DNA from 2 places in the Nonomuraea sp. NPDC049684 genome. Region 2 is predicted to be linked to the other one. Evidence: riboswitches for the same ligand, from Rfam matches in the RefSeq annotation. Region 2 holds a riboswitch; the other holds the start of a gene.
The links. Region 2 has a riboswitch for S-adenosylmethionine ahead of ACIBST_RS38570 (aminotransferase class V-fold PLP-dependent enzyme). Riboswitches for the same ligand answer to the same signal wherever they lie in the genome.

Region 1: it holds a riboswitch for S-adenosylmethionine, as region 2 does, so the genes downstream of both, thrC (threonine synthase) here and ACIBST_RS38570 (aminotransferase class V-fold PLP-dependent enzyme) in region 2, are expected to answer to the same signal.

What each region holds. Positions count from the first base shown of each region.
Region 1 covers NZ_JBITLO010000022.1:27,545-37,322, reverse strand. Annotated here, with positions in the region: gene ACIBST_RS44080 (hypothetical protein) at 1-142, opposite strand, end outside; gene groL (chaperonin GroEL) at 297-1,925, opposite strand; gene ACIBST_RS44070 (cold-shock protein) at 2,270-2,470, opposite strand; gene ACIBST_RS44065 (MoaD/ThiS family protein) at 2,714-2,989, opposite strand; gene thrC (threonine synthase) at 3,015-4,247, opposite strand; SAM riboswitch class I at 4,261-4,401, opposite strand; gene ACIBST_RS44055 (RNA polymerase sigma factor) at 4,482-5,036, opposite strand; gene ACIBST_RS44050 (trehalose-6-phosphate synthase) at 5,068-6,492, shown strand; gene ACIBST_RS44045 (MFS transporter) at 6,534-7,718, shown strand; gene ACIBST_RS44040 (hypothetical protein) at 7,696-8,286, opposite strand; gene otsB (trehalose-phosphatase) at 8,473-9,243, opposite strand; gene ACIBST_RS44030 (DUF3263 domain-containing protein) at 9,283-9,582, opposite strand; gene ACIBST_RS44025 (S-adenosyl-l-methionine hydroxide adenosyltransferase family protein) at 9,703-9,778, shown strand, end outside.
Region 2 covers NZ_JBITLO010000016.1:42,598-52,375, forward strand. Annotated here, with positions in the region: gene folP (dihydropteroate synthase) at 1-474, shown strand, start outside; gene ACIBST_RS38535 (nuclear transport factor 2 family protein) at 471-917, shown strand; gene folB (dihydroneopterin aldolase) at 907-1,272, shown strand; gene folK (2-amino-4-hydroxy-6-hydroxymethyldihydropteridine diphosphokinase) at 1,269-1,772, shown strand; gene ACIBST_RS38550 (DUF3180 domain-containing protein) at 1,769-2,224, shown strand; gene ACIBST_RS38555 (acyltransferase) at 2,221-3,291, opposite strand; gene ACIBST_RS38560 (NADH-quinone oxidoreductase subunit D) at 3,288-4,433, opposite strand; gene ACIBST_RS38565 (DoxX family protein) at 4,557-5,240, shown strand; gene ACIBST_RS38570 (aminotransferase class V-fold PLP-dependent enzyme) at 5,244-6,533, opposite strand; SAM riboswitch class IV at 6,580-6,695, opposite strand; gene ACIBST_RS38575 (cytochrome P450) at 6,771-7,970, shown strand; gene ACIBST_RS38580 (SAM-dependent methyltransferase) at 7,954-8,916, opposite strand; gene ACIBST_RS38585 (chaplin family protein) at 9,111-9,335, shown strand; gene ACIBST_RS38590 (DUF2520 domain-containing protein) at 9,670-9,778, shown strand, end outside.

The DNA.
Region 1 (9,778 bases), on a different contig from region 2:
CCGCGCAGTAGGGCACGTCGACGTACTCCAGGGACTCGTCCAGGTAGCCGTGGTCGTCTGCCTGGGCGGGCATCGTCATGGCGGCCGCGGCGGCCATCATGACGGCCCCGAGCCCGAGAACGCGCGCGGTGCGGGAATTCATGTAACTACTCCTTTGTGCGGTGAATCGTCACTTCGTGTATCGTTACTTTCCGTAGTCAATAACTACTAAACGTGACGGGATCGGACACAACAAAAGGCGGCCGGATCCTTGGAGATCCGAACCGCCTTCTGATGTGTCAGCGACCAGGCGAGGCCTAGAAGTCCATGTCGCCGCCGCCGGGCATGCCGGCCGGAGCAGCAGGGGTCTTCTCGGGCTTCTCGGCGATGACGGCCTCGGTGGTGAGGAAGAGCGCCGCGATGGAGGCGGCGTTCTGCAGCGCGGAGCGCGTCACCTTGGCCGGGTCGATGATCCCGGAGTCGAACATGTTGACGTACTCGCCGGAAGCGGCGTTGAGGCCCTCGCCCGGGGTCAGGTTGCGCACCTTCTCCACGACGACGCCGCCCTCGAGGCCCGCGTTGACCGCGATCTGCTTGAGGGGCTCCTCAAGAGCCTTCTTCACGATCGCCGCGCCGGTGGCCTCGTCGCCGTTGAGCTCGAGCTTGTCGAACGCCTTGGCGCCGGCCTGCAGCAGCGCCACGCCACCGCCGGGGACGATGCCCTCCTCGACGGCCGCCTTGGCGTTGCGGACGGCGTCCTCGATGCGGTGCTTGCGCTCCTTGAGCTCGACCTCGGTCGCCGCGCCGGCCTTGATGACCGCCACGCCACCGGCCAGCTTGGCCAGGCGCTCCTGCAGCTTCTCGCGGTCGTAGTCGGAGTCGGTGCGCTCGATCTCGGCGCGGATCTCGTTGACCCGGCCGGAGATCGCCTCGGCGTCACCGGCGCCGTCGACGATGGTGGTCTCGTCCTTGGTCACCACGACCTTGCGGGCGCGGCCGAGCAGGTCGAGGGTGGCGGTCTCGAGCTTGAGGCCGACCTCCTCGGCGATGACCTGACCGCCGGTCAGGATCGCGATGTCGCCCAGCATGGCCTTGCGGCGGTCGCCGAAGCCCGGGGCCTTGACGGCCACGGAGCGGAACAGGCCACGGATCTTGTTGACCACCAGGGTCGCCAGGGCCTCGCCCTCGACGTCCTCGGCGATGATCAGCAGCGGCTTGCCGGACTGCACGACCTTGTCGAGCAGCGGCAGCAGGTCCTTGTTGGCCGAGACCTTGCTGTTGACGATCAGGATGTACGGGTCTTCGAGAACGGCCTCCATGCGGTCGGAGTCGGTCACGAAGTACATCGACGTCATGCCCTTGTCGAAGCGCATGCCCTCGGTGAGCTCGAGCTCCAGGCCGAAGGTGTTGCTCTCCTCGACGGTGATGACGCCTTCCTTGCCGACCTTGTCCATCGCCTCGGCGATGAGCGAGCCGATCTCGGGGTCGGCGGCGGAGATGGAGGCGGTGGAGGCGATCTGCTCCTTGGTCTCCACGTCCTTGGCCAGCTTGGAGAGCTCCTCGCTGACCCGCTCGACGGCGGCCTCGATGCCCTTCTTCAGGGCCATCGGGTTGGCGCCGGCGGCCACGTTGCGCAGACCTTCGCGCACCAGAGCCTGGGCGAGCACGGTGGCCGTGGTGGTGCCGTCGCCGGCGACGTCGTCAGTCTTCTTGGCGACTTCCTTGACCAGCTCGGCGCCGATCTTCTCCCACGGGTCCTCGAGCTCGATCTCCTTGGCGATGGAGACGCCGTCGTTGGTGATCGTGGGAGCGCCCCACTTCTTCTCCAGCACGACGTTGCGCCCCTTGGGGCCCAAGGTCACCTTGACGGCGTCGGCGAGCTGGTTCATACCGCGCTCGAGACCGCGCCGGGCGTCCTCGTCAAACGCGATCATCTTGGCTGCCATAAGGCTAGACCTCCCAGATGCAGGGTGGCGTGTCCTGGACCGAGCCGACGCCCGCGACGGCATAGGCCTGCATCTCCGTTCGGCAGACCCCATCGTCTCGATCCGAGTTGTTGGCACTCTGCCACACAGAGTGCCAACGAACTGTTTAGCACTCTACCCTGCCGAGTGCAAGCCACGGGCACCCCACCCCAGCTCATCGGGCAGGTCATCGGGTGCGCCGGTTCGTACGGCGAGCCGCCCCCTGAGGCGCGGCCCGCCGTGCGAAGCCGACGGAGGAAACAGTGGCGAGCCCGTACGGACTGCGCTGCCGCACGTCCCGCCTGGTGCATACCAGCGAGGGTGAATCAGACCGTGCGGACGGACTCCGCCTGCGGCCCCTTCTGGCCCTGCGTGATCTCGAACTCGACGCGCTGTCCCTGTTCGAGAGAGCGGTACCCGTCCATCATGATCGCTGAGTAATGGACGAATACATCCTTACCACCGTCTACCGCGATGAAGCCGTAGCCCTTGTCCGCGTTGAACCACTTGACGGTGCCCTGCGCCACTTCCGACTCCTCTTACTGGGCTCGCAGATCTCGCCCATTCCTTCGCGAGACCCGTAATCGCATGACTTTTGGGAAAATCAGCCAGACGATCGCCCTCGACCATACCTGTGGCACGGGGTTTGGCAACAGAGTCAACCGACAAAACGCTAATTTCATCGAAGGCTGAGTCGTTCGAGGTTGAATTTGGTTCTAAAACAAGAAGGCGCCCACAAGGGGCGCCTTCAAGAGTCGGTGGTCCGGCGGTCAGCCGCCCGCGACGGCGGGGATGATGGAGATCTGAGTGCCTTCCGGGGCGGGAGTGTCCAGGCCCTCGGCGAAACGGACATCCTCATCACCAACGTAAACGTTGACAAAACGACGAATCTTGCCCGATTCATCCAGAATTCTCGCGCCGATCCCCGGGTAGTCGGAGTCGAGCTTGGCGAGAACGTCACGAAGAGTCGCCCCTTCGCCACTCACTTCGGCGTTACCCCCGGTGTAAGTGCGCAGAATGGTGGGAATCCGCACAGAAACGCTCATGGTTTTTGTTGCCTTTCCTGGATAGTCAGACAGTCGCGCGGAACGCGTCGAGAGAGGGCCGGATCACGGCGGTGGGCCGCGCGTCGTCGCTGATCGCGTCGAGCGTCTTCAGGCCGTCGCCGGTGTTCAGGACCACCGTCTCGGCCTCGGGGTCGAGCCTGCCCGACTCGACGAGCTTCTTCAGCACGCCCACCGTGACGCCGCCCGCGGTCTCGGCGAAGATGCCCTCGGTGGAGGCCAGGAGCTTGATGGCGGCGACGATCTCGGTGTCCGTGACGTCCTCGACGCCCCCGCCCGTGCGCCGGGCGATGTCCAGCACGTACGGCCCGTCGGCGGGGTTGCCGATGGCCAGCGACTTGGCGATCGTGTCCGGCTTGACCGGCTGGACGACGTCGTGCCCCGCCTTGTACGCCGCCGAGACCGGCGAGCACCCGGCCGCCTGCGCCCCGAACACCTTGTACGGCGTGTCCTCGACCAGCCCGAGCGCGATCAGCTCCTTGAACCCCTTGTCGATCTTCGTGAGCTGGGAGCCGGAGGCGATGGGGATGACGATCTGCTCCGGCAGCCGCCAGCCGAGCTGCTCGGCGATCTCGTACGCGAGCGTCTTCGACCCCTCGGCGTAGTAGGGCCGCAGGTTGACGTTGACGAACCCCCACCGCTCGCCCAGCGGGTCGCCGATCAGCTCCGAGCAGAACCGGTTGACCTCGTCGTACGTGCCGTCGATGCCGATCAGCCGGCCGCCGAACACCCGGGCCATGGCGATCTTGGCCGCTTCGAGGTCGGCCGGGATGAACACGCACGCGTCGAGGCCGGCCCGCGCGGCGGCGGCGGTGACCGCGCCGGCGAGGTTGCCCGTGGAGGAGCAGGAGAGCGTGTGGAACCCGAAGTTCCTGGCCGCCTCGACGGCGATGGCGACCACCCGGTCCTTGAAGGAGTGGGTGGGGTTGCCCGAGTCGTCCTTGACGTGCAGGGACCGGATGCCGAGCGCCTTGCCGAGGTTGCCGGCCTTGACCAGCTTCGTCCAGCCCGGGTTCATGTTGGGCTTGCTCGCCACGTCGGCGGGGACCGGGAGCAGGGAGCGGTAGCGCCAGATGTTGGCGGGGCCGGACTCGATGTCCGCGCGGGTCACCTGGCCGAAGGAGTAGGCCGCTTCGAGCGGCCCGAAACACTCCAGGCAGGCGAAGCTGGGGCCCAGGGGGTAGCGCGTGCCGCACTCGCGGCAGGACAGAGCGACGGCAGGACCAAAGTCGAGCGACATGAAGCGAGGCCTTCCCTCATCTTCGCCCGCGGCCACCTTGACCGCGAACCGGAATTGGCACCTTGTCCCGGTCGGCCTCGCCAGGTCGCGAGCACAAGCCGGGAGGGTTGCCGGGGCTTCGCAGGGCCGGTCCCTCCACCCCTCTGGATGAGCAATATTCAGTTGTTCGAAAAGGACTCTACCTTCTCAAGTGGTGGAAACAACCACCCGTCTCAGCATGCGAGAGGACACGTCTCACCGATAGTCCTCCCCGAGGACTCCCTGCACGTACTTGCGGGCCTGGTGGATGCGGGACTTGGCGGTGCCGAGCGGGATGTTGAGCTGCTCGGCCACCTCGTTGTAGTCGAGCTGGACGATGTCGCGCAGCACCAGCGCCTGGGCCAGGTCGGGCTTGTCGGCCTCCAGCGCCTCCATCGCGTCGAGCAGGTCAAGCCGCGAGCCGGCGATCACGCTGACCCGCCGCGCGTCCGGCTTCTGCATCGGCAGCTCCTCCGACGTCTGCTCGGCGGCCCTGCGCTTCAGCGAGCGGTAGGTGGTGCGCGCGCAGTTGGCGGTCACGATGTGCAGCCAGGTGCTGAACCTGGCCCGCCCCTCGAACCGGCCGATGTTGCGCGCCACGGCCAGCAGAGTGTCCTGCGAGGCTTCTTCCGCGTCCTGGTGATAGGGCAGGATCCGGGCGCAGTGGCGCATCACGTCAGGCTCGATCCTGGCCAGGAGCTCGCCGAGCGCGCGATGGTCTCCGGCCGCGGCCGAGCGGGCGAGTTCCTCGGTTAGCTCATCTAGCGCCATAGCTGGGATCCTATGGGCGAAGGGAGCCCAAATGAACAGCGTTCTCGTGGCGTCCAACCGCGGGCCGGTCTCCTTCACCGTCGACGACGACGGTGAGCTGACCATGAAACGCGGTGGTGGCGGCCTCGTGTCGGGCCTGTCGGGGGTGGCCAAGGAGCACGGCGTGCTGTGGGTGTGCGCCGCGCTGTCCGACGGCGACCGCAGCGCCGTGCGCCTGGCCCCTGGGGGCCGGCTCGACCGCGGCGGCTACGACACGGGCGCCCTGCGGATGCTCGACATCCCCGCGGCCACCTTCCACCGCGCCTACAACGCCGTGGCCAACTCGACCCTGTGGTTCGTCAACCACCTGCTGTACGACATCCCCAACTCCCCCAGTTTCGGCACCAAGTTCCGGCGCGAATGGGAGTCCTACCGCGACTACAACGGCGCGTTCGCGCTGGCGCTGGCCGAGGAGGCCGGGCACGGCGCGCGCGTGATGGTCCAGGACTACCACCTGACGCTCACCCCGGCGATGCTCCGCGCCGAGCGGCCCGACCTGCGCATCGCCCACTTCAGCCACACGCCGTGGGCGCCTCCCGAGTACTTCTCCCTGCTGCCCGACGCGGTCACCAGGGAGGTGCTCGACGGCATCCTTGGGGCCGACCACGCGGGCTTCCTCACCGCCCGGTGGGCGGCGGCGTTCATGGACTGCTGCGAGGCGCTGCTGGGCGCGCGGGTGGACCGCGCGGCCGGCACGGTCGCCCACGAGGGCAGGACGACCCGCGTCGGCGTGCACAGCCTGGGCGTGGACGGCGCGGCGCTGTGGGCGCGGGCCTGCGAGCCCGACGTCGAGTCGCACATGGCAGCGCTGGCCGAACAGGTGGCCGGACGCCGGCTGATCGTCCGCATCGACCGCACCGAGCTGTCCAAGAACATCGTGCGCGGCCTGCTGGCCTACCGGGAGTTCCTGGCCGCCCATCCGGAGTGGCACGGCAAGGTGGTCCACCTGGCCTTCGCCTATCCCAGCCGGCACGACCTGCCCGAATACCGCGAGTACACCGCGTCGGTGCAGCGCTGCGCGCGCGAGATCGAGGACGAGTACGCCACCGAGGACTGGGACCCGGTCATCCTCAACGTCAACGACGACTACCCGCGCTCGCTGGCCGCCTACCGGCTGGCGGACGTGCTGCTGGTCAACCCCATCCGTGACGGCATGAACCTGGTCGCCAAGGAGGGGCCGGTCCTGTCGCCGCGCTGCGCCCTGGTGCTCTCGCGCGAGGCGGGGGCGGCGGCCGAGCTGGGGCCGTACGCGCTGGTGGTCAACCCCTACGACGTGAGCGGCACGGCGGACGCGCTGCACCAGGCCCTGGTGATGCCCGAGGACGAACGCCGGCGGCGCCGCGACCGGCTGCACGAGGCGGCCACCGCGCTGCCGCCGCACAAGTGGCTGGAGTCCCAACTCGACGCCCTGCTTTAACATGAGAAGTCGGGTTCACTGCCAATGACGGAGGCGGCCGGGTGTCGACGGTCTCAGTGCCCATCAGACTCGTCCGGGACCGTCCTACCTGGCTCATCTACTTCCTGCTCGGCACGTTCGCCACGTTCGTGTACGGCCTGAGCGCCGCCCTCCCGCTCCTGCGCGCCGACCAGCGCACCACGGCCACCGTCGCCGGGCTGCACGGCACCGCCATGGCGGTCGGGACGATCGCCGCCGGGCTCGCGCTCCCCCTGCTCACCAGGCTGCTCGGCCGGCGCTCGACGTGCTGGCTCGGCCTGGCCGGGATGAACGCCGGCGTGCTGCTGGTCATGGCCACCTCCGCGCTGCCCCTGACGCTGCTCGGCTACGGCGTGGCCGGCGGCTTCGGCTCGGTCATGCTCTACGCGGCGATGGCCGAGCTCAGCGACCATCACGGGGCCGCCGGGCCGGCCGCGCTCAGCGAGGCCAACGCCGTGGGCGTGCTGGTGGGGATGGTGGCGACGTTCGTGCTCAGCCAGGTGGCGCAGAGCGCGCTCGGCTGGCGGGCCGCCCTGCTGGTCACCCCGGCCGTCAGCGTCCTGCTGGCGCTGTCGCTGGGCCGCTCCTGGCCCGCGCCCCGGCGGGCCGCCGGCGGACAGGGCGGCGTGCTCGCCGGGGAGGCCGTCCCGGTGCGGGCGGGCGGCGGGTGGCGCTTCCATCTGGCCGGGGGCGTGCTGTTCTGCTGCGTGGCGCTGGAGTTCTCGTTCAACCTGTGGGCCGCCGACCTGTTCGCCCTCAGGACGGGCGTGCCGGCGGCCGTCGCGGCGACCGGGCTGACGGCGTTCGTCAGCGGCATGGCGGCGGGCAGGTTCGCCGGCGCGCAGCTCGCGCTGCGGCTGCCGGCCACGCCGCTGCTAGCCGGCGCGCTGGGGCTGATGGCCTTCGGCTGGGCGCTGTTCTGGGCGAGCACCGCGCCGATCCTGTCGTACGTGGGGCTGGCGCTGAGCGGGCTGGGCGCGTCGCTGCAGTTCCCGCTCGCGCTGAGCACGCTGATCGCCGCCTCCGGCGACCGGGCGGACCGGGCGGCGGCCGCCTCGCCCGTGTGGGCGGGCGCCGCCATGGCGATCGGCCCGCTGCTGCTCGGCGCGGTGGCCGACGGCTACGGCACCGGGAACGCGTTCCTGCTGGTGCCCGTGGTCATCGGCCTGGCGGTCGCCGGGGTGCTCATCTCCAGTCGGCGTACTTGAGCGTGTCGGCCAGGCCGGGGGTGTCCCACTGGTCGACGACGAGGATCCGGCTCTTCGGCAGGTACCACTCGCGCTGGGTGAAACGGGCCTTGACGCCGCCGCCCGAGTAGCTGACGCAGGTGGCCTGCCAGGCGTTGTAGGCGGCCTTGTGCCCCGCCCCCACCTGCCGGTAGCCCCTGGTGACCTTGGGGCCGACGACCTCGCCCCACTTGCGGTTGATCGGGCAGGGCTGCACGTCGCTGGCCGGATAGTACGGGTTCTTGCCCGTGTAGGGCCCGAACCCCTCGGCGCCCCGCTTGATCGCGCCGGGGCCGAGGACGTAGAACGCGTCGCACTCGGGCGAGCCCCAGCCCTGCGGCTTGGCGCACCGGCCGGTGACCACCTGGACGACGTCGCCGCCCGTGCGGTGGACCACCCACTCGATCGGGATGTAGAGCGTCAGGCCGCCACGCAGCTTGAGCTGCTGCGCGGGAGCGGCGGAGGCGGCGCCGGGGACGGCGAGCGCGGCCGCCAGGGTCGCCAGGGTCGCGGCCGAGGCGGCGGCGAGAGCGAGAGATCGTCGTGACATGCGCACCAACGTAGGACCCGCCACTTGCAGCCCAATCACGAACGGCTGAAAGCCGCGAACCACCCCCACCACGAACGGCTGAAAGCCGCGAACCACCCCGAAGCTGGCCCGATCACGAACGGCGGAAAGCCGCGAGCCGGCCCGAACGGCGCAGGGCCGCGAGCCGGCTCACGAACGGCTGGGGCGTCAGGGGCGGGTGAAGGCCGTCGTCAGCTCCCGCAGCAGCGCCACCACGCCGTCGGGCCCGTCGACCACGATGTCGGCCCGCTCGGCCAGCGCGGTCACCTCGGCCGAGCCGCTGCACACGGTCACGCCGGGCAGCCCGGAGGCGCGTACGGCGTCGAAGGCGGCCAGGTCGCCGAGGTCGTCGCCGACGAACATGACGGACCTGGCGTCCCGCTCGGCCAGGAACAGCCCGAGCGCGTGGCCCTTGTCCATGCCGGGCGGGCGCAGCTCCAGGACCATGCGTCCCGGCTCGATCACCAGGCCGTGCTTCCCGGCCAGCTCGGCCAGCGGCTCGCGCAGCACGGCGAGCGCGCCCTCGGGGTCGGGGGCGCGCCTGGTGTGCACGGCCACCGCCCGGCCCTTGTCCTCGATCACCACGCCGTGCAGGCCGAGCGCGTCGAGCAGCAGGGGCAGCTCGGCCCGTACGCGCGGCACGCCGGGCGGCGGCGGCGGCGCCGAGACGCGTCCGTGCTCCCACCGTTCGAAGCCGTAGTGGCCGAGCACCACGAGGCCGGGCACGTCGGCCAGGCCGGGCCCGAGTTCGAGCGCGGTGGCCGCCGGCCTGCCGGTCACGATGGCCACGGCCCCGACGTGGGCGCCGAGTTCGGCGAGCACGGCGGGGGCCTCGGGGTGGATCTTGGCGGAGGCGGGATCGGGCACGATCGGCGACAGGGTTCCGTCGAAGTCGAGCCCGATCACGGCGCCGGACGGATCTTTAAGGATCGCTTCCATACCAGGGATGTTCCTCACGCGGCTGCCGTACCCAGCCGGTCAGGGGCGCATGCCGAGCCGTCTCGCCGCACGGTCGCGCTGACGGGTGGAGCGCAACCTTCGCAGCCGTTTGACCAGCATCGGGTCCTGCTCCAGCGCCTCCGGTCTGTCGATCAACTCGCCGAGCAACTGGTAGTAGCGGGTGGCCGAGAACCCGAAGGTCTCCTTGATGGCCTGCTCCTTGGCGCCCGCGTGCCGCCACCATTGGCGTTCGAAGGCGAGGAGTTCGAGATCACGGTCGTTGAGGGATGTCTGGGACGGTTCCTGGGCAGCACTGTCACCGCTGAGCGGTGCTCCCATGATGTCCTCCTCGGGAAGGGGCGTGCGACGATCACATCGCACGCTTCGCGGCCCGTGGCCAATCGTAATGTGCGATCTGCGGCTGTTCACGGCAGATTGCCGGACGTACAGTCACGAAATGTGACCCCAGTCATCACGCTCCTCACGGACTACGGGCTCGAAGACGGCTATGTGGCCGCCTGCCACGGAGTGATCG
Region 2 (9,778 bases):
GTCGCCGCGACGGGAGCGCCCTACGTGGTGATGCACTGGCGCGGCCACAGCCATGACATGGACAGCCGCGCCGTCTACGCCGACGTCGTGACAGAGGTGCGCGAGGAGCTCAGCAAGCGGGTCGATCTCGTGCTGGCCGAGGGGGTGTCCCCCGAGCAGATCGTGCTCGACCCCGGTCTCGGCTTCGCCAAGAACGCCGAGCACAACTGGGCGTTGCTGGCCGGCATCCCCCAGCTCGCGGAGCTGGGCTACCCGCTGCTGATCGGAGCCTCGCGCAAGCGCTTCCTCGGGCGGCTGCTGGCCGGCCCCGACGGCGCGCCCCGCCCGTTCAGCAGGAGCGACGACGCAACGCTGGCGGTCACCGCGCTGGCGGCTCAGGCGGGGGCCTGGTGCGTGCGCGTGCACGAGGTAGGTCCCAATGCCGATGCCGTGCGCGTGGCGGCCGCATGGAAGAGAGCCGGAGCAGGCACATGAGCGTCGACACCGCCGCCATCGAGACGGTCAACCAGGAGTTCTACACCGCGATCGAGAGCGCCGATCTCGACAAGATGACCGAGATCTGGGCCGAGGACACCGCCGACGACCAGGTGAGCTGCGTCCATCCGGGCTGGACGTTGCTGACCGGCCGGTCGGAGGTGCTGCGGTCGTGGGCGCTGATCATGGCCAACACCACCTACATCCAGTTCGTGCTGACCGACGTCAACACCACCGTGCTGGGCGACGTGGCCGTGCTCACCTGCGTGGAGAACATCCTGACGGCGGGCGAGGAGGGTGAGTCCAGCTTCGCCGCGGGCAAGGTGGTGGCGAGCAACGTCTACATCCGCACCGCGCAGGGCTGGCGGTTGTGGATGCACCACGGCTCCCCGGTGCTCCAGGGAGACGACGACGAGGACGAGGAGGGCGAGCTTGAGGTCTGACCGCATCGCTCTCAAGGGCCTGCGGGCCAGGGGCAGGCACGGCGTCCTGCCCGCCGAGCGGGAGCTCGGCCAGGAGTTCGTGATCGACGCGACGTTGTTCCTCGACACCGCCCCGGCGGCGGCCGGCGACGACCTCACCAAGACCGTCCACTACGGCGAGCTGGCCCAGGCGCTGGTGGAGGTGGTCGAGGGCGAGCCGGTCGAGCTGATCGAGACGCTGGCCCAGCGGCTGGCCGACGTCTGCCTGGCCAGTGAGCTGGTGCACAGGGCCGAGGTGAGTGTGCACAAACCGGCGGCGCCGATCCCGCTGCCGTTCGACGATGTGATCGTGACGATCGAGCGGAGCCGCGCATGAAGGCCGTCCTCGCTCTCGGCAGCAACCTGGGCGAGCGGTTCCAGACGTTGCAGGGAGCCATCGACACGTTGTTCGACGCCCCCGGCCTGGAGTTCGTCAAGGTGTCCCCGGTCTACGAGACCGACCCGGTCGGGGGGCCGGGAGGCCAAGAGCCGTACCTCAACGCGGTCGTCGTCGCCGAGACCGCGCTGCCGCCGCGTACGCTGCTGGAGCGGGCGCTGGGCGTGGAGAACGCCTTCGGCCGGGTGCGTGCGGAGCGGTGGGGGCCGCGTACGCTCGACGTCGACCTGATCGTCGTGGGCGAGACCGTGTCCGACGACCCCGAGCTGACGTTGCCGCATCCCCGCGCCCACGAGCGCGCTTTCGTGCTGGTGCCCTGGTCGGTGATCGACCCCGAGGCCACGGTGCCGGGCCGGGGCCGGGTGGCCGACCTGCTGGCCGAGCTCGACCGGCACGGCGTGCGCCTGCGTGACGACCTGAAGCTGCAGAGGCCCGATTGAAGCCGACGCATCCCGGCCGGCTGGCCGCTCTCCTGCTCGTCGTCGCCCTGGTCGTCTGGGCGGCGGTCCGGCATTTCTACTCCGACCTGCCCATCATGCCCTGGACGGCCATCCCGACCGTGCTGCTGCTCGCCCTCGGCGAGGGTTACAGCGGGTGGGTGACCAAGGCCAGGATCGCCAGGAAGCCCGACACCAAGCCGGTCGAGCCGCTGGCGGTGGCCCGGCTGGCGGCGCTGGCCAAGGCGTCGGCGTACGCGGGGGCGGTGTTCGCCGGGATGTTCGCCGGGTTCGCCGCGTACACGCTGCAGATCTTCGACCGGGAGACGCCGCGCTCGGAGTTCTTCGTGGCGGCCGGGTCGTTCGTGGCCTGCGTGGTGCTCGTCTGCGCGGCCCTGTACCTGGAGCACTGCTGCCGGATCCCGAAGGACTCCGACGAGCGCAAACCCGACTAGCGGCGGCGGCCGAAGAGGTAGATGACCGGCAGCGTGCAGATCAGCGGCCCGACGATGGCGATCGGCCGTTCCAGCCACCACTTCAGGTCGGGCGGGATCTTCGTGCCGAGGCTGCCGAACAACCACCACGACAGCCCTAAGGCGATCGCCATGCCGGTGGTGTGGAACAGGAACAGCGGCAGGGCGTAGCGGTTGATGAAGGAGTTGGCGCGGGCCCAGCGGGGGCGTTCGAGCACGTGTTCCATGGCCGGGCGCAGCACCTCGACCAGGCCGATCTGGAAGATCAGCAGGGCGACGATGACGAACGTGGGCGGCGCCATGTTCGACCACTTGTCGCCCGGCACGCCCACCATCGAGCCCGGGTAGATGCCCGAGTAGACCAGGCCGATCAGGGCGAACAGGCCGGTCCACAGGATGCCGACGTCGTACCGCCGGGGCAGGACGACGATCCGGTCGTAGAAGAAGCCCGCCTGGTGGGCCAGCCCCCAGACGATGATCATGTTGAGCCAGCCGGCCCACTCGTAGCCGTAGCGGAAGCGCACGACGTCGACGACCAGGGCCGAGCCGCCGAGCCAGATCAGGGCCAGCACGTCGTAGCGCCGGTGCAGCCACAGGGCCACCGGCAGCAGCGCGATCAGCACCAGGTAGACGCCGAGGAACCACAGCGGGCTGAGCACGAGCAGCACCACCCGCCACATCCACTCCACGTGGAACGCCCAGGTGACGACCGCCCCGACGGAGATCCACACGCCGCACAGGAACAGCGCGGGCAGGGACAGCGCGCGGATGCGCCGCCAGACGAACGCCCCGATGCCGACGCCGCGCGCCTGGGCCCGGTTCCAGGACAGCAGGTGCACGTGGCCGCCGACGTAGAAGAACAGCGGCAGCACCTGGAGCAGCCAGGTCAGGATCCACAACCCGGAGGTGAAGCCGAGCGGGCTGGTGGGCTCGGGCCCGCTGGGCTTCCACTCCAGGATCGTGAACGCCCAGTGCCAGACCACCACGACGATGAGGCTGAGGGCGCGCAGCCAGTCGACGTACTTGTCGCGTTCGGGAGCGGTGCTCACTTGTCGATGTCACCCACGACGAAGAACATCGAGCCCAGAATGGCGATCATGTCGGCCACCAGGTTCCCCGGCAGCAGCTCGCGCAGCGCCTGGACGTTGCCGAACGACGCCGAGCGCAGCTTGAGCCGCCACGGCGTCTTGTCGCCCTTGGAGACCAGGTAGTAGCCGTTGATGCCGAGCGGGTTCTCGGTCCACGCGTACGTGTGGCCCTCGGGCACCTTGAGCACCTTCGGCAGGCGCTGGTTGACGGGCCCTGGAGGCAGCTCGCGCAGCCGGGCGACGCACGCGTCGGCCAGGTCGAGCGAGACCTTGAGCTGCTCGAACAGCACCTCGAACCGGGCATGGCAGTCGCCGTCGCGCCGGGTGACGACCGTGACCGGCAGCTCCCCGTAGGCCAGGTACGGGTCGTCGCGCCGCAGGTCGAGGTCCACGCCGGAGGCGCGGGCGATGGGCCCGCTGACGCCGTACTGGAGGATCTGCTCGCGGGTCAGCACGCCGACGCCCTTGGTGCGGGCGAGGAAGATCTCGTTGTTCAGGATGAGGCCCTCGATGTCGGGCACCCGGCGGCGGGTCTCGGCGACGGCCGCGGCGACCCGGTCGAGCCAGCCGAGCGGCAGGTCCTCCTTGAGGCCGCCGACCCGGTTGAACATGTAGTGCATGCGGCCGCCGGAGATCTCCTCCATGACGGCCTGGATGCGCTCGCGCTCGTCGAAGGCGTAGAAGACGGGGGTGATCGCGCCCAGTTCGAGTGGGTAGGAGCCGAGGAACATCAGGTGGTTGAGCACCCGGTTGAGCTCGGCCAGCAGCGTACGCGCCCACACGGCCCTGACCGGGGTCTCCATGCCGAGCAGCCGTTCGGCGGCCAGCACGACGCCCAGCTCGTTGGCGAACCCCGACAGCCAGTCGTGCCGGTTGGCGAGCATGATGATCTGACGGTAGTCGCGGACCTCGAACAGCTTCTCCGCGCCCCTGTGCATGTAGCCGATGATCGGCTCGGCCGCCTCGATGCGCTCGCCGTCGAGGGTGAGCCGGAGCCTGAGCACGCCGTGCGTGGAGGGATGCTGGGGGCCGATGTTGAGGATCATGTCCTCGGTCGCCAGCTCCTTCGCGCCGGCGCCGATCCCGACCACGCGTTCCTTCATAGGGCCCATGCTGCCACCGTCCCACGGGGTGATCCAGCGTGGGGGATGGTCAAGGAATCGTATGGCAACGCATCCCGAAGCCAGACATGGGGATCAATACCGGGAACGGGGGGAGAAAGCACTGTGAAGAGAGTCCTGTTTGATGTGGCGGCCCTGATCTCCCGGGTGGTACTCGGTGTGATCTTCGTGGCGCACGGCTGGCAGAAGTGGCAGGGCGGGCTCGGTGCCGCGGCGGGGCAGTTCCGCGAGATGGGCGTGCCCATGCCCGAGTTGTCGGCCGGATTCGCCGCCATCGTCGAACTGGTCGGCGGCGCCCTGTTGATCCTCGGCCTGCTGGTCCGGCCGGTGGCGTTGCTGCTGCTCATCGACATGATCGGCGCGATCGTCTTCGTGCACGCGGGCCACGGGGTGTTGTCGCAGACCGGGGGATGGGAGCTGCCGGGCGCGCTCGGGGCGCTGTCCCTGATGCTCGCCGCGCTGGGCGGCGGCCGCATCGGCCTCGACGGCATCTTCCACTCGACGTACCGCCGCCGCAGGGAACGCCAGATCGCCGAGGACGACCTCGCCGCGCACCGGCCGGCCCGCCGCGCCGAGCCGACGACGGTCGTCACCGAGGGGCCGGTCGCGCAGACCGGGCCCGAGGGCGGCCCGACGACGCCGGCCCGGCCCGCAGGCGAGGCCGAGCAGCCCAATGTGCCGCGGCAGCCCAACGCGCCGCGTCCCGGGCACCTCAACGACGAGGACATGCGGGACATCGACGCCCTGGTGTCCGACGAGCCGCACCAGCAGAAGCCGCCCAACCGCTGAGCCTCAGCGGCTGACCAGGTCGCGCAGGGCCTCGATCAGGCGGTCGACGTGCTCCTGCGTGCTGCCGATGCCGATGGAGGCGCGCACCGCCGAGGCGGTGCCGTCCTCGCAGCCCCCGTCCGAGGTGCCCAGCAGGTGCCGGACGAACGGGTGCGCGCAGAACTTCCCGTCCCGCACGCCGATGCCGTACTCGCCGGACAGCGCCTCGGCCACCTCCCGGGCCGAGTAGCCGTCCACGACGAACGACACGATCCCCACCCGCGGGTGGTCCTCGCCCCACAACGACAGCTCGCGCACCCCGTCGATCGAGGCCAGACCGGTGCGCAGCCGGGCGATCAGGCGCTCCTCCTCGCGCACCAGCTCCGTCCACCCCGTGGCGGTGAGCGCGTCGCAGGCGGCGGCCAGGGCGATGGCGCCGAGCACGTTGGGGGTGCCGGCCTCGTGGCGGGGCTCGGGGTCGTCGTGCCACTCGGTGGCCTCGCCCACCGAGCGCACCGCGCCGCCGCCCTTCAGGTACGGCTCGCCCGTCGCCAGCCAGTCACGGCGTCCGATCAGCACGCCGGCGCCGAAGGGCGCGTACAGCTTGTGGCCGGAGAAGGCGACGTAGTCCAGGTCGAGCGCGGTCAGGTTGAGCCTGCGGTGCGGGACGAGCTGGGCCGCGTCCACCAGGATCCGGGCGCCGTGCCGGTGGGCGATGTGGGCGAGGGCGGCGATGGGCCACAGCTCGCCGGTGACGTTGGAGGCGGCGGTGACCACGAGCAGCTTGGGGCCCTCGATCCCGGCCAGCGCCTCGTCGGCGGCGCGGACGGCCGCGCCGGGGAAGGCGGGCGGCGCCAGGCGCACGGACCGCTCCCAGGGCAGCAGCGAGGCGTGGTGCTCGGAGTCGAAGACGACGACGGTCGTGCCCTCGGGCAGGCAGCCGGCCAGCAGGTTGGTGGCGTCGGTGGTGTTGCGGGTGAAGATGACGGCGTCGTCCGGGCGGGCGCCGACGAAGGCCCGGACCGTGTGGCGGGCCTGCTCGTAGCGGGCGGTGGTGAGCTGGGAGGCGTAGCCCGCGCCGCGGTGGACGCTGGAGTAGGCCGGGAGCGCGGCGGCGACGGCGGCGCTGACCGGCTCAAGACAGGGCGCGCTGGCCGCGTAGTCGAGGTTGGCGTAGCTCACCAGCCGGCCGCCCTTGACCGGCACTTCGAGGTCGGCGCCGAGCACGGCGGGGATCGCCCGCCCGGAGTCGGCGGCGGGGGCCTCGGCGGCGGCCTGGGCGGGGACGGAGTTGAAGATCGTCAGAGTGGACACGGCACAGCTCCTCACGGGTCGGTCGGACCCCTGGAAGCAGCCACGGAGCCCGCGCTTGCCCGCCACACCTCGTGACGGACCAGGTCTTCACCCGGGGCACCCCGCCGCGGACGCGAGGGTTGCCGGCCAGCTAGCCGGGGCTTGTCGCTGGCACTCATGACCTACGACGGCACTATAACCGACACCCGGGCATGATTCGCAAGCTCAGCAGGTCAACCCGTCTCATAAGATGAAATAGTGCGCTTTGATCCCTGGAATCCGGATTTCGTCGTCGACCCCTATCCGGCGTACGACGAGCTGAGGCGCGAGGCGCCCGTCCGCTACTTCGAGCCGTCCAACCAGTGGCTGATCTCCCGGCACGCCGACGTGAACGCGCTGCTCCGGGACCGGCGGCTGGGCCGCGACTACACCCACGTCGCCACGCACGAGGAGTTCGGCCGGCAGCCCGCGCCGGAGTTCCAGGAAGCCTTCTGGCGGGTCAGCAGGAACGGCATGCTGGAGGTCGAGCCACCGGACCACACGAGGCTGCGCCGGCTGGTGTCCAAGGCGTTCACGCCGCGCATGGTCGAGTCGCTGCGCCCGCGCGTCCGGGCCATCGCCGAGGGCCTGATCGACGCCTACGTCGAGAAGGGCGGCGGCGACCTGATCGCCGAGGTCGCCGAGCCGCTGCCGGTCACCGTCATCGCCGAGATGCTCGGCGTGCCCGAGCAGGACCGTCACCTGCTGCGCCCGTGGTCGGCCGACATGTGCGGCATGTACGAGCTCAACCCCAGCCTGGAGACCCAGCACCAGGCGGTCCGCGCGGCCGAGGAGTTCGAGTCCTACCTCAAGGACCTGGCCCGCGACCGGCTCGCGAACCCCGGCGAGGACCTGGTCAGCGCCCTGGCCGCGATCCCCGAGCTGACCCTCGACGAGCTGGCCGGCACCTGCGTGCTGCTGCTCAACGCCGGCCACGAGGCCACGGTCAACGTCACCGGCAACGGCTGGCGGGCCCTGCTGAAGAACCCCGGGGAGCTGGCCCGGCTGCGCGCCGACCGTTCGCTGCTGCCGACCGCCATCGAGGAGCTGCTGCGCTACGACACCCCGCTGCAGCTCTTCGAGCGCTGGGTGCTGGAGGACATCGAGGTGCACGGCGTGCGGATCCCGCGCGGCTCGGAGGTCGCCTGCCTGTTCGGCTCGGCCAACAGGGACCCCGAGGTGTTCGAGGACCCGGACCGGCTCGACCTGGGCCGTCCGGACAACCCGCACATCTCCTTCGGCGCCGGCATCCACTTCTGCCTGGGCGCGCCGCTGGCCAGGATCGAACTGACGGAGTCGTTCACCGCCCTGCTGGACCGGGTCGGGACGATCGAGCTGCGCGCCGAGCCGGTCTACAAGCCGGGCTTCGTCATCCGCGGCCTGCGCTCGCTCGACCTCGACGTCACCGGCTCTGGCTGAGCCAGCCGAACCCGCCGAGCCCGGCCGGATCGATCAGCTCGCCCTCCTCCGACGCTCTCGACAACGCGCGCACGTAGCCGCGCGGATCGGTGCGGGCGAGCTCGACCGGCGGCCGGGCGCCGGTGAGGCCCAGCGCCCGCAACATGTCACGCTGTGTGGACAAGGTTGTGGATATCGCGCCGGCCCGCCGCCCGGCCTCGGCGCACGCGTCGAGCGCGACGTGGGCGGTGATGTCGCAGGTCCCGTCGGGGACGGGGGCGACGACCGCGCCATCGCGGTAACCGGTCAGCGTGCCACAGAGCGGTCGGTTATCCACAGGGTGTGCATAATCCACGGCTATCGCCCGGCCGCGGGCGAGGCGTACCAGAACGGAGGCCCAGGCGTCGTCACGGGGACGGCCGATCTCGGCGCGGGTGCCCACGTGCGGCAGCGGCCACCAGCGCTCGAGCCACTCGCGGTCGGCGGGCCGCAGCGGGCCGCCGAGGCGCTCCTCCCCGGTACGGGTGTTGACCATGACCAGGCGCGGGCCGCCGGAGGTCTGCTCGGCCACGTCGAGCGGGATGTTGTCGAGCCACTCGTTGGCCACGGCCAGGCCGGTGATGCTGGACGGCAGGCAGCGGCGCCACTCGACCTCGTCGGGCAGGCCCGGGGGCCTGGGCGACAGGTCGACGCACGTGACCCGGAGCCGGTCGCGCAGAGCGGGCTCGGCCAGGTCGAGGACGCGGCGGACCAGCACCCCCTCACCCGAGCCGATGTCGACCAGGTCGAGCCACTCGGGTGAGCCGAGGTCGTCGTCGACCTCCGCCAGCAGGGTCAGGATCGCCTCGGCAAACACCGCCGAGGCCCCGACCGAGGTGCGGAAGTGGCGCGAAGGGCGTTCGCGGAGGTAGAAACCCTCCTCGCCGTAGAGCGCGCGCTCGGTCGCTGCGCGCCAGGTGAGCCACATGACGCTGACTATCTCATGACTCCGGCTCTCACCACGCTAAGTCATTGATTGACTACACTTGGTCGCTACATTGCGCTAACGTTTACGTACTGTCACCGAGCGACTGCGTTTCGCCCATCCGCGGTAAGCGGCGAGCCGGATCGCTCCACCAAAGCATTGCGGCCGCAACGGCCGCATACTGAGAGGAGCCCCCCGTGAAGAAGACTCTGGTCATGGCAGGTGCCATTGCCCTGCTGGCGCTGGCGGCCCCCGCGTACGCCGACGACGTCACCCACGGCAACAACGGCATCCTGAGCGGCAGCCCGATCCACCTCCCCATCACCGCCGTCGTGCCCGTCTGCGGCAACAACATCGGCATCCAGGCCGTGCCGATCAACGGCTGCCAGGGGAGCCCCAACACCGCGGTCTACAGCCGCTGAGGCAGGGAGAGCCCGGACCGCTCGCGCGCGGTCCGGGCTCTGATCCCGGCCGGTCAGTCGGCGGATGACCGGTCAGTGCACCTCCAAGAGGTCGCATCCAGGCGGGCGTCGGGTTGTCAGGACCCGGCGCCCGTCGTCGTGCGTGGACCCCTCTCCTCATCTCTTTCGACAGGGGGTGCACGATTCGTATGCCCCTGTCGCATTTGTCGTTAACTCAACGGTCGGTAAAGCGGCGGACATGCCTGACCGCGTTCCTCGGCCCGCGACATGTGCGGCGCCGCCCGCCGGTTACGCTGGTCGGCAGTGCCATCACGGTCGACAGGGGTGAGACGTCATGGACGCAGGTGATCGCCCGGCACGGCTGACCGTCGGCGTGCTCGGCGCTGGCAAGGTCGGCTCCGCGCTCGGCGCCGCGCTGGCGCAGGCGGGCCACCGGATCGTGG